DNA from 2 places in the Chitinophaga sp. 180180018-3 genome. Region 2 is predicted to be linked to the other one. Evidence: riboswitches for the same ligand, from Rfam matches in the RefSeq annotation. Region 2 holds a riboswitch; the other holds the start of a gene.
What was found. Region 2 has a riboswitch for cobalamin ahead of metE (5-methyltetrahydropteroyltriglutamate--homocysteine S-methyltransferase). Riboswitches for the same ligand answer to the same signal wherever they lie in the genome.
Positions count from the first base shown of each region.

Region 1: it holds a riboswitch for cobalamin, as region 2 does, so the genes downstream of both, UNH61_RS03575 (DUF5074 domain-containing protein) here and metE (5-methyltetrahydropteroyltriglutamate--homocysteine S-methyltransferase) in region 2, are expected to answer to the same signal.

Region 1 is NZ_CP140772.1:870,795-878,815, reverse strand. Features, by position in the region: gene UNH61_RS03590 (gamma-glutamyl-gamma-aminobutyrate hydrolase family protein) at 1-238, shown strand, start outside; gene UNH61_RS03585 (aldehyde dehydrogenase family protein) at 235-1,599, shown strand; gene UNH61_RS03580 (hypothetical protein) at 1,606-2,025, opposite strand; cobalamin riboswitch at 2,247-2,443, shown strand; gene UNH61_RS03575 (DUF5074 domain-containing protein) at 2,619-3,749, shown strand; gene UNH61_RS03570 (helix-turn-helix domain-containing protein) at 3,848-4,402, shown strand; gene UNH61_RS03565 (IS3 family transposase) at 4,417-5,220, shown strand; gene UNH61_RS03560 (SusD/RagB family nutrient-binding outer membrane lipoprotein) at 5,314-7,065, opposite strand; gene UNH61_RS03555 (SusC/RagA family TonB-linked outer membrane protein) at 7,083-8,021, opposite strand, start outside.
Region 2 is NZ_CP140772.1:1,091,156-1,099,176, forward strand. Features, by position in the region: gene UNH61_RS04450 (RagB/SusD family nutrient uptake outer membrane protein) at 1-1,156, opposite strand, end outside; gene UNH61_RS04455 (TonB-dependent receptor) at 1,175-4,522, opposite strand; gene UNH61_RS04460 (FecR domain-containing protein) at 4,619-5,827, opposite strand; gene UNH61_RS04465 (RNA polymerase sigma-70 factor) at 5,882-6,481, opposite strand; cobalamin riboswitch at 6,630-6,832, shown strand; gene metE (5-methyltetrahydropteroyltriglutamate--homocysteine S-methyltransferase) at 7,026-8,021, shown strand, end outside.

The DNA of each region.
Region 1 (8,021 bases), 220 kb from region 2:
CAGCGCACATCATCAGGGTATTGATCCGGAACACCTGGGGCATAACCTGATGATCAGCGCCACTTCGGCCACCGGCGATGCTATCATTGAAGGAATAGAGTTCAGGGATAAAACAGGGAAAGGCTTTATGATAGGCGTGCAGTGGCATCCCGAAAGAATGCCGGAAAAAGAAAGTAATCCCCTGTCTTCCGCTATCAAAAAACAATTTATTCAGGCTGTTAGAAATTATCACAAATGAAAATGATTAATCCATCTACCGGAGCTGTGCTCAGCTATCTGCGGGAAGATACTTCTCCAATACTCATCGATAAAATGCATCTTCTCAGGTATGGCCGGGCACAATGGTCCGCTGTACCACTTGAAGAGAGAATAAAAAAGCTGGAGCGATTCAACATGCTCCTGGAACGGCATACCGAAAGACTTGCAGGCCTGTTGACCAAGGAAGTCGGAAAACCTATGCAACAGTCGCGCAATGAGATCAAAGGCGCCTGTGCACGTGTACAATGGATGACAGATAACGCCCTCAGGTATCTGTCGGACGAATGGGTAACGGATACGCCTGCACTCCGTGAAAAAATATCATATGAACCGCTCGGTATCATCTGCAACATCTCTGCCTGGAATTATCCTTATCTGGTTGGCGTAAATGTTTTTGTACCGGCATTGCTGGCGGGTAATGCTGTGATGTACAAACCTTCGGAATACGCTATTCTCACAGGTTTTGAGATAGAAAAACTGCTGTATCAGGCGGGCGTGAATGAACTTGCATTCAAAGTAGCCGTGGGGGATAAAGCGGTAGGTGAATATCTGCTGACACAGGATTACGATGGTTATTTCTTTACCGGCTCTTACAAAACAGGTAAACACATCTACGAAAAGGTGGCGTCAAAAATGGTTCCCTGCCAGCTGGAACTGGGTGGTAAAGATCCGCTGTACGTGGCAGACGATATCACGGATATTGCTGCTGTAGCTGCCGCCACCGCCGATGGCGCCTTTTATAACAATGGCCAGAGTTGCTGCGCTGTAGAACGGATTTATGTACATGAAAAAGTGTATGATGCGTATATAGATGCTTTTGTAAAAACAGTCAGGTCGTGGAAACTGGGTTTCCCTACAGACGAAGGCGTATACTTCGGTGCAATTACCCGGGCCGACCAGCTCGCAGTGCTGGAGCTACATGTGAATGAGGCCAGGGCAAAGGGCGCAACACTGTTGCTGGGCGGAAAACGCATCAAACACGAAGGAAACTATTTTGAACCCACTATCCTGACCGATGTGGATAACAACATGAAAATAATGCGGGAAGAAAGCTTTGGCCCTGTCATCGGCATCATGAAAGTACAAAACGATGGGGAAGCTATTAAACTGATGAATGATACGGAATACGGCCTCACTGCATCTGTATACTCCAGCGATGGCGACAGGGCACAAAAGATCCTGGCAGCGATTAATTCCGGAACCGGTTATTGGAATTGTTGCGATCGCGTTTCTGCGGGTGTTCCTTGGAGTGGCAGAAAGCATTCCGGCTTTGGAACAACTTTATCCCATCAGGGATTAAGAGCATTTACTAAAACAAAATCATGGCAAATGAAACCCTGACGGATATCAGAGCAATTTCCTGGTAAGTACCACCGTATCAGCAGAAAACCATACCTCGGCATATTTCGCAGGTGCATCGCAGTTATACCAGCGGTAGTATCGGGTATCATGTCCGCCGGGCCGGTATTGATAGTCGTTACGGAAGTTATCGCCATCGGCGCCAAATACATGTTTCACCTGGGCATAGGTCATTCCGTGCTGCACTTTCGGGTAGTTCACCGACAGGTTATAAGCACAAATGTCTCGCGTAAGCGTCATGGCAACCAGGGTTACCTGGCCGTTCTGAAACTGGCATTGCACATATCTCTTCAAACCGCTGCATACATAGTACCACTTGTAGATCTTTGTTACACCATTGTCGCTGAAGAGTTCTCCCTCCTGTTTAAAAATGCTTCTCACATTTTCATAAGTAAGAGATTTTTTCACCTGATCAAAGTTTGCAATGCCAATTTCCGCATTACATCTGAGCGCCTGGGCATCAGACCCATCCCGCCGGCAAGCGGTACAAAAAAGAAGGAGAATTAGGCCCCAATAACGCATAAAGGTGATAAATTGACCCGAATGTATAAAATCCCGTTGATATTTTAACCTGCTGCCCCTATTGTTAGCAGAAATATAGCATTTTGGATTTTAATAATACTTGGCGTACGTTTGCACCCACAATTGGTTCCACCTCCGGGTGGATTAAAAGGGAATCCGGTGCAAAACCGGAGCTATCCCCGTAGCTGTAATCCTGCAATTGTTTTTCCGGATATACTCCATACCACTGTCCGCCTCCGGCGGATGGGAAGGTTCCCGGAAAAGCAGGAGAGCCAGAAGACCTGCCAGCTGTAATTATCATTCAGTGCTTTCGGGTGAAAGGCGGAGAATGTAAGCCTGTCGGCATTATATTCTGTTTTATTTCAATCATTTACCCCTGGGCGTGATATGCCGGGCCATCCCTGGTATACTGACTCTTTCCTTATGCCGCTGCCTGGCCGGGAATAACAGGCCTGTTTTTTTAACCCAAATAATAGTATATGAAAAAAAACCTAGTTTTTTCCCTATTTGCAGCCGTAGCGCTGTTTGTAGCTTCCTGTCAGAAACAGGACCTGGTGCAACCTGCCAGCCTGAAAGAAAAAAGCAGCCTAAGTGCCGTTAATGCCAGTACTGCGCTTGTCAGTGGCACCTATGCCAATGGCTTCTTCATTGCCAATGAAGGCTGGTTCGGTCATGGTACCGGCGACCTTCACTTCTATTCCTATAGCGGCGATAGCCTGGTGTACAACGTTTATTCCCAGGCCAACCCGGGGGGCACCCTGGGCGGGCCATCCAACACACTGCAATATGCTACGGTATTCAATGGCAAACTGTATATCGTAATAAAAGCTGGTGGCCCAATGGTAGTAACGGATGCCGGTAGCCTGGTAGAAACCGGCCGTATCAGCACACTGCCGGGCAACGATGGTCATGCCTTCATTGGAGTGGATGCCAGCAGAGGCCTGCTTAGCGCCAGCGACGGCGTATACCCGGTATCCCTGCCTTCCCTGACAGTAGGCTCAAAAGTCAATGGAGTTAACGGTTATACCGGCGATATGATCCTTGCCGGAAGTTACGTATTCGTGCTCTCCGCCACAGACGGTATCGTAGCCCTAAACAGCAGTAACTATGCGGTTGCTAAAAATTTCGGCGCCGCCTACCTTGCTTTTGCTGCGGGTAAAGACGGAGGTATTTACGCCACCACTGCCGACTCCCTGATCCGCATAGATCCGGTTTCATTGGCCCGTACAGCCATTAAACTGCCGTTCACAGTATCCTCTCCCTGGGGAGCCTGGCGTCATGCATGCATTACTGCCTCCACCCAGGAAAATGCCATTTACATTGTGCGTAACAATGGTTTCGCAGGAGGTACGCAGCTTTATCGCTACGTAATAGGTAATCCTGCTTCTCTTTCTTCTCCGTACATTACCCTGCCCTCCGGCCAGTACTTCTACGGCGCCGGCGCAGCGTATAACAAAGACAGGAATGAACTGGTTGTCACTACCATCAACGGCGCCTTTTCCGGCGACGTAAACCGGGTACTCCTTTACGATGCTCCCACAGCAACGCTGAAAGAAACGCTGACGTATAATGGTTGGTATTTCCCGGCGATGCCCGTATTTCAGAATTAAAAGAATTACGAATTAGGAATTACGAAACAGAGCGAAGACTTTAGCAGATAATGGTTGAAGTGCCCCCAAAAAGTTAGACACTTTATGGGGGCATTTTTATGGATAAGCGAATCAAATACAGTTTAGCGCAAAAGCAAATAGCAGTTAAGTCCGTACTGTCAGGTCATGACACATTTAGCTCAGCTGCCCGCAAGATCGGAGGCACCGATACCACAATTCACCGTTGGGTCAATCTTTATAAGCTTCATGGACAAGCAGGATTACAGCAGCGCCCAGGTAATTATACAGGAACATTTAAATTCCAGGTGCTCCAGTATATGTTTGAAAAGGGGTTATCTTTAATGCAAACAGCCATGATTTTTGGTATTACCCAGGATAATATAGTTGGTCGATGGCTTAAAAAGTATGAACGAGAGGGAGCTGCCGGGTTGTTAAAAGAGACAAGAGGCCGAAAAAGTTCGACGATGACAAAAAAATCGAAAAAGAGTAAAAAACCAGTAACAGATCCAACACAGGCCAAACTAGCGGCTTTAGAGGCAGAGCTGTTGTATTTGCGGGCGGAGAATGCCTACCTAAAAAAGTTGGATGCCTTAATTCAGGAAGAGAAAGCCGCTCAGGATCAAAACAAGCGGCAAGAGCCATCAGAGAATTAAGGCCGCATTATTCATTGGAGTTACTGCTGAAGGTGGCAGGGATGGCTCGAAGTACTTATTATTACTATCTCAAACAAGTGTCAGTACCTGATAAACATGCCATATTAAAAGGAGCAATAACAGCGCTTTATCATCAGCATAAAGGTAGATATGGCTACAGACGCATAACAGCAGCATTGAGGCGATCAGGCAGGGAAATTAATCACAAGACAGTACTGAAAATGATGAGGGCCTGTAATTTGAAAAGCCTGGTCAGGGTAAAAAAATACAGATCTTATAAAGGGCAGCAGGGCAGAATCGCGCCCAATCTGCTAAAGAGGGATTTTAAAGCAGAGAAGCCCTGCCAAAAATGGGTTACAGATGTAACCATGTTTGTGGTAGGAGATCAAAAGCTCTATCTTTCTCCTATAATGGATCTGTACAATGGGGAAATAGTGAGTTATAGTCTATCGGAACGCTCCACCTTTCAGCCAATCATTGATATGCTTCAAAATGCCCTCCCCAGGCTGCCTACCGATAGTAAACTGATATTACACTCTGATCAGGGATGGCAATACCAGATGAAACAATATCAAAAGATGCTGATTGACTGCAATATCGAGCAGAGCATGTCTGGAAAAGGTAATTGTTTGGACAATGCTGCTATGGAGAGTTTCTTTAGTGTCCTAAAAACAGAGTTGTTCTATCTTGAAAAATTTGACTCTATTACAGTCTTAAAACAGCAGATTGAAGAATATATTGGCTACTACAATAACGATAGAATCAAACTAAAATTAAATGGCCTGAGCCCTGTAAATTACCGAACTCAGGCCATTTAACTTAATCTCTTTATTTTTAAAAAACGTCTAACCTTTTGGGTTCACTCCAGGTATTATCAATCGCTAAAGTCTTCGCTCTGTTTCGTAATTCTTTTACTGGTAATTGTAATTATCCCAATAAGGATTCTTTGCTCTTGCATCTGCAGGTACCCAGAAAATAGGGGTAGTAGCATTATTGTCAGCCGCCACTTTCGCAAAATTATCCGGGTTGCCGGTTAGCTCTGCGGTAGGATAGTGCACTCTTTCCGGCATCGGCTTCCACACTGAACTATGCCATGTAAACGGCTCCAGCTTGGGATGACGCGTCCTGCGTAACTCCGCCCATAGCTCGTATGGTTGCAGCAGGTTCAGGTGAATATATTTCTGCTGCATCAGTATCTCCATCTTATCATCAAGCGTTGGCGCTGCTACGAAATTCGCGGCTATCTTGTCGCCCCAGGCGCTGATCACTCCTGCACCAGGCTTTGCAGGATATACCAGGGCCGCCTGCGCCTGTGTAAGCTGGGTTTTAGCATAGGTGCTCAACTGGTTGACCCAGTACCAAAAGTTAACGGAGTGAATCACCGCATCTTTCATATGTTGCTCCGGCGCTTTTCCGGTGTTACCCAGGCCCTTGAGAGATATTTCAGCTAGGAGCAGATCCAGTTCCGCAAGGGTAGTCATATACACCGGCATATTCGCATTGCGGTGGAACGTAGCGTTGTTGTAGGTCGATTTGGTAGTTTGTGCAAAAGTAGCTACCACATTATCTGCAAATGGATAATATTTCTGTCCGCTGTTATACAAAGCATCCTGCGCTTCTATATTCGACGACACGCCACGGTAATCCATATACCTGGTAGGCATTGCCAGTACCGGTAAACGGGGATCATCAATGCCTTCGTTGTAGGTAGAGTCACCGTAGTTCATCCGCTTCATGATGATGTTCGGGATAAAGGAAGCATAGTTGTTTTCGAACAACCCACGCTGCCAGGTTCCTCCGCTGTAAACATCCACAGCAAACCAGAGCTGCCAGGTAAGATCTGTTGCAGGCAAGGGTTTCGACAAAGCATCCTGTATCAACGGTTTGGCATAAGCCTGCTCCACTCCGGCAATCCGCACCAGCATTTTGAGGCGGGTAAAATTGATGAAACTGATCCATTTGTTGATATCTCCCGCAAATGCCAGATCCTGCTGATTGAAGGCACTCTTTGCCTGAATAGACATATTCGCATATGTACCCGGTAATTCATCGATCAGCGTGCCTAACTCTTTGATAATTGACTGATAAACCGTTTTAGGATCATCATACTTTGGGAAGAGGTATTGCGCTCCTCCTTTTGCTCCCTGAAAGGCATCAGAAAAAGGAATGGAATTGAAAAAATCAACCAGTTTGGCGCATTGATAATCCTTGATAAAAGTAGCCAGCTTCACATACAAATCTCCATCGGCCTTGTACTGTCCCGTACGGAGGGCCACCGTATCAAGAATGATTTCATAATTTTTCAGCTTCGTATAGCTGTTCTGGAAATAAGATTGTCCGGAAATGGCAAAGTCGTTGAACCCGTTGCCACTCGTCAAATCATTGTACCCCGAAAACCAGGCATAGCGATAGGAAATATAACGTTGCGCGAGTTGTGCGTAACCGGTGATTCCCAATCCATCGTTGAGCAAATAAAACCATTCTCCATAATCCTGTACAAAGATCTTGTTGTTGGTGACCATTGCCGTAAATAACCCAGGCACAACATCCACCCCATTTCCGGTGATTTTGTCCTGGTTATAAAACCTGTTCTCCAGGTCTTTTTTACAGGCGCCCAGCGAGCAGACTGCCAGCAAGATGATATATAAATATGCTTTTTTCATTTTTTTAGATTTATACGTTAGAAAGCCACATTTAATCCCAGGGAATAAGTACGTTGTGAAGGATAGATCGTGTTCTCAACGTAAACATCGGCTCCCAGCGCTCCTTCCGGATCTATGTTCGGAATGGATTTATAGATATAGAAAAGATTCCGCGCAGCAGCTGTGATGGTGGCCCGCTGCAGGCGCAACATCTTTGTAATTCTCGCCGGCAGCGTATAACCCAGCGCCAGCTCTCTCAACTTGATATAGTTGTTCTTCTCTACTCTATCCGGCGGGAAAGAGGTAGCCAGGTCGTTGACATAACTTTCATAATAAGCAGTGGCACTGGTGATGATATCATTCTGTTTATAAGCACTGCCATCTGCTTTAACACCCGGCAGTATCAAACCGTCGTGATATACCTTTCCATCTCTCGATTGTGCAGGTGCCGGCTGTGAATGTTGCCAGGGCACTTTATTTCCACTGGCATCTATATAATAAGCCAGCCCCCCGTTAGCTTCATCACGATATTTGAGCGTGCTTGCCAGTTGTCCGGTTCCTGTCAGTCGGTTATTAGTGTAAGAGAAAATAGTACCGCCAAATTTATAGTCGAAGCCAATGCGGAAACTCAGATCCTTATAACGGAAGTCAGAAATAAATCCACCATACACCTTAGGCATAACATTACCGGCCACTACTGTTTTTTTGTCGTCCAATACATAAAGGCCATCGCCGTTAACCACCTTGTTACCAGACGGATCGCGCTGAAAATCCTGCATTACGATTTCACCATACGGACGGCCTTCATCTGAATGAATAGCCGCGGCTGAACCATTTATCAGATCACTTACTTTATTCAGTTTAACACCCGGATAAAGCTTTTCTACCCTTGAACCCTGACTGGCAGCATTCCAGGTCAGTGTCCAGCGGAAATTCTTTGTCACTACCGGGCTTCCGGTTAATGCCAGCTCAAAGCC
Region 2 (8,021 bases):
TCGGGAACACGTGGCCATCGTAGTAGGTGGTGGAGCCGTGAGGGTCTGCAAATTTGGTGGACGCTACGTCAGGCATGTAATAGAACCCTGCCGGAGGTTTGGTTTGGCCGGCGGGCGCCTGCATGTAGTGAAGACCGTCGGTGCCGGTGTAGTCGTAGTAGAACATCTGCTTACGATCGTCGTTGGCAGCGAACGTATTCCAGAAATACCAGGTACAGGCAAAATATTGCCACCTGTCGGTCACCTGCGGGTTATTGATAGGCCCGAAGTGGTTCATGATCTCTACGGCGTCGGATAAAGGATCGGCCAGCGCATTGAAGATATTTTCCTGGCACCATTTGTTCTTTTCTGCAAACAGTCCTGCGTAAGTCGGATACAGGCCGTATCCCAGCGCCATCACCTGCGTGGTCAGATCGAGTGCTTTCTGCCATTCGTGTTCGCGCATGTACAGCTTGCACAACAGGGAAAGGGCGGCGCCTTTGGTAGCACGACCTACATCAATGCTGGTGTTATAGATCGCGTTGTTTTTATAGTCGGTAGGAAGATTTTGCGCAGCAAATTCCAGGTCGCTGATGATGAACTTATTGATGTCGGCAACCGGTGTGAGCGGAAGAGCGGCTTCGTAGTTTGGATTGATTTTATTCTGCTCTACAGTTTTTTCATCTACCAGTATTACTGGTCCGAATGCATCTGTAAGGTCCACGTAACCGAGCGCACGCAGGAAGCGCAGTTCTGCTGTGAACTGATTTTTCTGTGCGTCGGTCAGCACCGGCATGCGGGGAATATAGTACAGGGCCATATTGGCATCTGTTACCAGCTTGTACTGATGGGTCCAGGCGAATGCCAGATAGGTATTGTTGGGCGACCACTGACAGTCGGACATCAGGCCCACATCCCCGCCGGAGCTGGCGTGGCCGATATCGGTGGTCAGGTCGGAGATGGTTACCTGGAACCCTGCATAGTACATCCAGGAGTCGTTTTTGCCACTGGGCTGTTTCAACCGGGAGTAAACACCTGTTACGGCGGCTTTGGCGTCGCTCAGTGTAATAAATGCGTTCTGGTCGGTAAGCAGGCTGTATACCTTGGGCTCTACTGTCTTCTCGCAGGAAGAAGCGCCGATAAGTAAAGCAGCCAGTGTGATATATGCGTATTTCATACGTTCGAAAATTGCAGATTAAAAGTTTACTTTAAGTCCGGCAGTAAAGGTCCGGTAAGCCGGGAATGCGGTGTAATCCAGACCAGACGACAGGTTGGCGTTACTTCCGCTGCTGTTAAGGTTACTGTTTACTTCCGGATCGGAACCGGTGTACTTCGTAATGGTGAACAGGTTTTGCACGGAACCATATACTTTAATACCCCTTATCGCTTTCAGGAAAGTTTTAGCCACCGGAATATTGTATCCCAGCATCACCATTTTACAACGCAGGTAAGATGCATTCTCCACGAAGCGGGAGTTCATCAGACTGCCGTAAGCAATAGCATAGCCATCTCTGGGGATGTCAGTGTTTTCGTTGGTGGTAGTCCATCTGTGCAGCGCATCTTTACCGGGGCCGGATTCCAATACCAGCCGGGTACCATTATACAGGCTGTAGTCGAGAGCGCCCTGCAGGAAAATGGTCAGATCGAAATTCTTGTAGCTGAAATCGTTGCTGATACCATAGATGTAATGAGGGTTGGCGTGGCCGAGGTAAGTACGGTCGTTGGCATTGATGATTCCATCTGGTTTACCATCCGGGCCGCTGATATCCTTGAATTTCGGATCACCGGGCTTAGACAGTGGTTGTGCGGGATGCGCTTCCCCCGTTTTGATGACGCCATCGTACACATAGCCATAGAAGGCACTCAGCTCCTGCCCGGGTTCCAGCCTGGTAAAGTCCATACCACGCCCGCCGTACAGGTTGGCTGTTTGGGTGATGATGTACGGCCTGCCGCCCAGGTCAAGCACTTTCTGTTTGTTGTAGGCGATATTCAGCGTAGTGTTCCAGGTGAACTGGCCGTCGCGTATGTTTTCTGTATTGATAGCCAGCTCCAGTCCTTTGTTTTCCAGTTCTCCGGTATTTACGATCTGTGAAGAAAAGCCATTCCAATCGCCGATGGGTACATCAAAGATCAGTTTATTGGTTTTCTTGCGGTAGTAATCGAGCGTAACGTTGATACGGTTGTGAGCAAAGCCCATGTCCACACCCAGATCCAGCTGCGCGGTGCTTTCCCACTGAAGGTTCGGATTAGGCAGGCGGGTGGCCACTGTGCCACCGGTACTGCCACTGCCATCGGTCAGGGATACATTGGTAGGTCCGAAGGTTGCCAGGTAGGTGTAATCAGGGATACGGTCGTTACCCGTGATACCGTAACCTCCCCTGATTTTCAGGTTGGAGAATACGTTGAGGTTTTTGATAAACTCTTCATCGCCCAGGCGCCATGCTACTGATCCGGAAGGGAAATAACCGAACCTGCGGTTAGGACCGAAGCGTGACGAACCATCGCGGCGTATAGTAAAGGTAGCCAGGTATTTGTCTTTGAAGCCATAGTTCACACGGCCATAGGCAGAGGTCATTTTCGTCACGATAGAGGAGCTCACGCTGGCCAGTCTTTCTGTACCCGCATCCAGTGCGTTATACAGGAAAGCATCCGTGCTGAAGCGCTGTACCTGTGAATAGTGGCGGTCGTTTCTGTCGTATTGATAAGATACCCCGGCCACTACATTCAATGAGTGAACGGTATTGAATATCTTCTTGTAGGTAAAGTAAGCTTCTGCGAGGCTGCGGGAGTTGGCCAGGTCGTTGACGCTGGCTTTACCGCCTACTTTTTCACCGTCTACCAGGTCGCGGGGCAGATAGGTACCTTCTTTCGTAGTGAAATATTCGGTACCGCCGTTCACACGGAAGTTCAGTCCCTGGAAGATCTCAAAGTCGCCATACACGTTGATGTTCATCTTATTCTCGAACCGGTCGTTCGTGGGCGCCAGCAGCCATGCGAGCGGGTTGTCTCTGCCTTTGAACCGGGCATAGGAGCCATCCGCATTGTATGCCGGGATAGCCGGTGAAGCGGTGAGGATACCATACATTACGTTCGATGGAACGATGTTACCATCATAGGTTTTGAAGTTGGTATATGCATGTGACGCATATACGCTGGCGCCTGTTTTAAAGCGTTCGGTGAATTGTTTGTCGTAGTTCAGACGAATGGAGTACCGTTTGTAGTCTGTATTTTTCAGGGCGCCTTCCTGATCGAAGTAGTTGGCAGATAATGCCACGCGATCGTTTCCTGCGCCGCCGGCCACGCTGATGTTATGGCTCTGCACAATACCGGGTCTGGTAGCCAGTTTGAACCAGTCGTTGTTACGGCCGCTGTTCAGATCGGCATCAGAGTAGTAGTTGGGTAATCCTTTTTCATTGGCTTTGGCATTGGTTACCTGCATATTTTCCAGGCCGGTCATTTTATCATACTCCTTCACGATCCGCTGGGTACCGTAGTAGCCATCGTATTGTATGGAAGGTTTGCCGGAGCGGCCTCTTTTGGTGGTGATCATTACCACCCCGTTGGCACCACGGGCGCCGTAGATGGCGGTCGACGAGGCATCTTTCAGGATCTGTATATCATCAATATCATTCGGGTTGATATCTTTACCGGTTTCGGAGGGAAATCCGTCTACCACATATAACGGTTCGTTGGTGGATTTGATGGAGTTACCGCCTCTGATGCGAACGATGGTTTGTCCGCCCGGCGCTGCGTTCGACTGGCTCACCTGCACACCGGCTGCACGGCCCTGTATTGCCTGTGCGGCGTTGCTGGTAACGCCACCGGTGTTCATCTGATCGCTGTTGATGGAGCTTACGGAACCGGTCAGGTCTTTTTTCTTTGCGGTACCATAACCTACTACGATCACATCATTCAGATGAGAAACATCTGATTCCAGGTTTATTTTCAGGGAGGTGTTCTTACCATCAAATTTGACAGAGATGTTCTTGTATCCCATCATGCTGATCACCAGTGTTTCTCCGGGATTGGCGTTGATCACGAAACTACCATCCGCTTTGGTGATAGTACCGGTGCTGGTGCCTTTTATGGCCACAGTAGCTCCGGGCAGCGGTTGTCCTTTGTCGCCGGTCACTATCCCATGAATTTCCACCGGTGGTGGGGGAGTAGTGGCGGGCTGTGTTACAGGCTTTGCCTTAATCACAATGGCCCCTCCTTCGATGGAATAGGTAAAGGGCTGGTTGCGTACAAAAAGATTCAACGCTTCGCCGACAGGCATGTTGGTGACAGTGAGGGATGTTTTGCCGCTTTTTTCCAGTACTGCTTCATCCGCCAGGATATTGAGCCCCGTTTGTTTGTTGATTTCACGGAACAGCTCTTTGGCGGTAGCGTTTTTGAGCGACAGGCTTACCACCTGTGTCTTTGTCTGTTCTGCCTGCGCCGATGCAGCAATGCAGAACAACGCGAGGAGTGTACTGATCTTTAGTAATTTGGTTGAGCGCCGGTTCCTTGCATACCGGGTACAGGCAATAGTACTTAATGACATACTTCTGCTGAATTTTGATTTAGATAAATGGTTTGGTTGCTTTATTGGCTTGCTTACAGGTAGCAGCCAATTCCCCTTAATACTTAATTCCCGTTTTTATTTTTCTCCCTGAACGATCAGTTTCCTGCCTTCCAGCCGGAAGGCTACGTCGTTTGCGTTCAGCATCTTTAATACATTCATCAGTGAACTGTTTCTGCTGATCATGCCAAAGAATTTTCTTGGTTTTACATGACCTTCGTACACTATATCTACATTATACCAATGGGAGAATTGCTTTAATACATTGGTTAAATCCGTATTCTCGAACTGGAAGTATCCATCTTTCCAGGCGATGATTTCCCCGGTGTTGACGCCGGTTATCTTCCGTATATTTCCGTTTATGCTTACCTGTGATTGTTCACCGGGGGCCAGTTGCAGGTTATTATTACCGCTGTTGACTTTCACCGCTCCTTCGAGAAGAGTGGTATTAATGGTGTTTTCATCGGGATAGGCGTTGATGTTGAAGCTGGTGCCCAGCACATCTACCGACATTTTATTCACATTAACGCGAAAGGGCCGGTGTGCGTCGTTCCTGATTTCGAAATAGGCTTCGCCGCTGAGATCCACTACCCGCTCATTACTGCTAAAGCTTACCGGGAACCTGATAGAGGAGGCTGCGTTCAGCCATACGCGGCTGCCATCGGCCAGCACGAGTGGAAAGGCTTCGCCCGCGGCCGTAGTGAGGGTGTTATACACCGGGCTTTGCGAATCATTGGAAGAGGCTATATATACCAGTTGCCCGTTTTTATTCACGGTGGTATTGTTACCCTGTTGTGCCAGTTGCTGCATACCCGTGCTGTCGAGCACCACTTTTTCGCCGTTGGCCAGCGTCAGTACTGCTTTGTTTTTGCCGGGTAATACATCCGTTGGGGTGGCTGTTTTGGCCGCTATTGGTTTTTGCCCTTTTGTTTGTTTTTGCCAGATGTACCATGCTGTAGGGAGAGATATACCTATCACTATTGCCGCCGCGGCCGCGTATCTGAACCGGGCTCTGTTCTGGTGCCCCGGGGGCATAAGCTTTACCGGGGTCGATTGAATGCGTTTCAGCAGTTCCTCCCTGACCCGGGCACTGTATTCGCCTGAGTCGGGGGAGCCGTCCGGTTTCACCTGGTAGAAAGCTGCCTGCATTTCGCTCAGCAGGATCCGGTTGGCGCCGTTCTGCTGCAGGTAGTCCATTAGTTCCAGTGCCTCGTCCGGACTGCATTTGCGCTGCTGCCAGCGTTGTAGCAATAGTTGATAATATTCACTGTTCTTTTCTACGGGCATATATAATACTATCCCGGGGGAAGAGAATAGGGTGGGTCGGTAAGAAAAATTTTTTTAATTTTTTTCGTAGCTTAAGATCATCGCGGAAAATAAGAGGATGGGAAACACCCCATCCGTATGCTTATACAAAAAAAACTGTATACTCCTCATCGCCAAGACCATATGCTCTTTCACAGTATTCCTGGAAATCCCCAGTTCCGTAGCCACTTCCTCATAACTTTTACTTTCCTCCCTGCACAGCCTGAAAACACGCTGGCGCTGAGGGGGAAGCTGGGCAATGGCTTCATGCAAAAGGGATTCGTATTGCTTCCAAAGCAGGCGGGTATCCGCATCTTCGGTTTGCCGGTGCAGTTCCTGCATCGTTTGCGTCCGGAGTTGCTCGTCGGCCGATATCTTCTTCAGTAATTTAAATACACGGTTACGGGTAATACGGTAAAGATAGCCGCTGAAACACAGCTCAGGATTGATCCGCTCCCTTATCTCCCAGATCTTGGTAAATACCTCCTGCAGTACATCTTCTGCAAGTTCAGGGATATTAATGAAGTGGAGAATATAAGTGTAAAGCGACGGATGATATTGGTTGTATAAAGTAATAAATGCCCCAGTATCTCCCTGCTGTAACTTCCTCAGCAAAACGACATCTTCATTGCTCACTGGATTCTCGATTTACTCACTAAAGTAAGTAATTGAGTGGAATTTTTTTCTTTTTTCCTATTGAACTATAATTGTTGTGCCTGCTTTTAAAATAAAAGATAAACGATACGGGGATTTATTATCTTCGCGGCCTGTTCTTTATGTATTACTAATCGAAGCAGATAATGGTTCCCGCCGGATGGCGGGATTAAAAGGGAACTGTGTGCAAATCACAGGCTGTCCCGCAACTGTAAGTCTGAGCAGCAAATTTGCTGCAACCAGTAAACAACAATGCCACTGTTCCTCCACGGAATGGGAAGGCGTTTACCGGTCAGGCGAGCCAGGAGACCTGCCTTTATCTTACTTTGACAATGCTTTCGTGGACTGAGGCATGTCTGGTTTCGGTAAGTGATCATCACCCGGAACAGGTGTGCCCGGTTACTACGAGGCAGCCTGTGGTATGATCGCATTTTACCTTTTCCCACCTGTTTCACATCTCCCGTAAAGTATTACTGTAGTAGATACAAGGACTTAAACAGCATGTATCACTTTTAAACACACAGTAATGATTATTCACAATCTGGGCTATCCGAGGATAGGTAGCCATCGTGAGTTGAAGAAGGCCAATGAACGCTATTGGTCCGGAAAAATTACCCTGCAGGAACTGCAGGAAACGGCAAAGCATATCCGTTTAGAAAACTGGAAACTACAGCAGGCACAGGGCATAGACCTGATCCCCTGTAACGATTTCTCCCTGTACGACCAGGTGCTTGATACAGCCCTGATGGTAGGCGCCATTCCTTCCCGTTATGAGGTGCTGAGGAATGAATCCATCAATGAAGCAGACCTTTTATTTGCGATGGCAAGAGGGTATCAGCAGAACGGGCACGATATCACCGCCATGGAAATGACTAAATGGTTCGATACGAATTATCACTATATCGTGCCGGAATTCAGCGCTGGTCAGGATTTTAGTTACTATTCCCACAAAGTAGTGGAAGAATTCCGCGAAGCCAGGGCTGCAGGTTATGCTGCCAAGCCGGTATTGCTGGGACCTGTGTCGTTCCTGTTGCTGGGTAAGGAAAAGACGGCAAACTTCAACAGGTTGTCGCTGATCGACAAGCTACTGCCAGTGTACATTCAGGTGTTGGCTGAACTTACGTCAGCAGGGGCAGACGTTATACAGCTGGATGAGCCTTGTTTGTCATTGAACCTGGACGCCGATGTACGGCATATATTCAGCCAGGTATATCAGCAGCTGCATCAACGGTTTCCGGCACGGCATATTATATTATCGTCGTACTTCGAATGCTATGGCGATAACCTGCCAACTGTGCTGAATTTGCCGGTGCAAACCCTGCACCTCGACCTGGTACGTTGTCCGTCGCAGCTCGATGATATCCTGCAAACCGGTATCGCCGCTACTAATCTCCGGTTGTCATTAGGCGTGATCGACGGCCGCAATATCTGGAAGAATAATTATGAAAAGTCGCTGCAGCTGATAGGTAAGGCTATCGCCGCGCTGGGTGAAGATCGTGTGCTGCTGGCTCCTTCCTGCTCG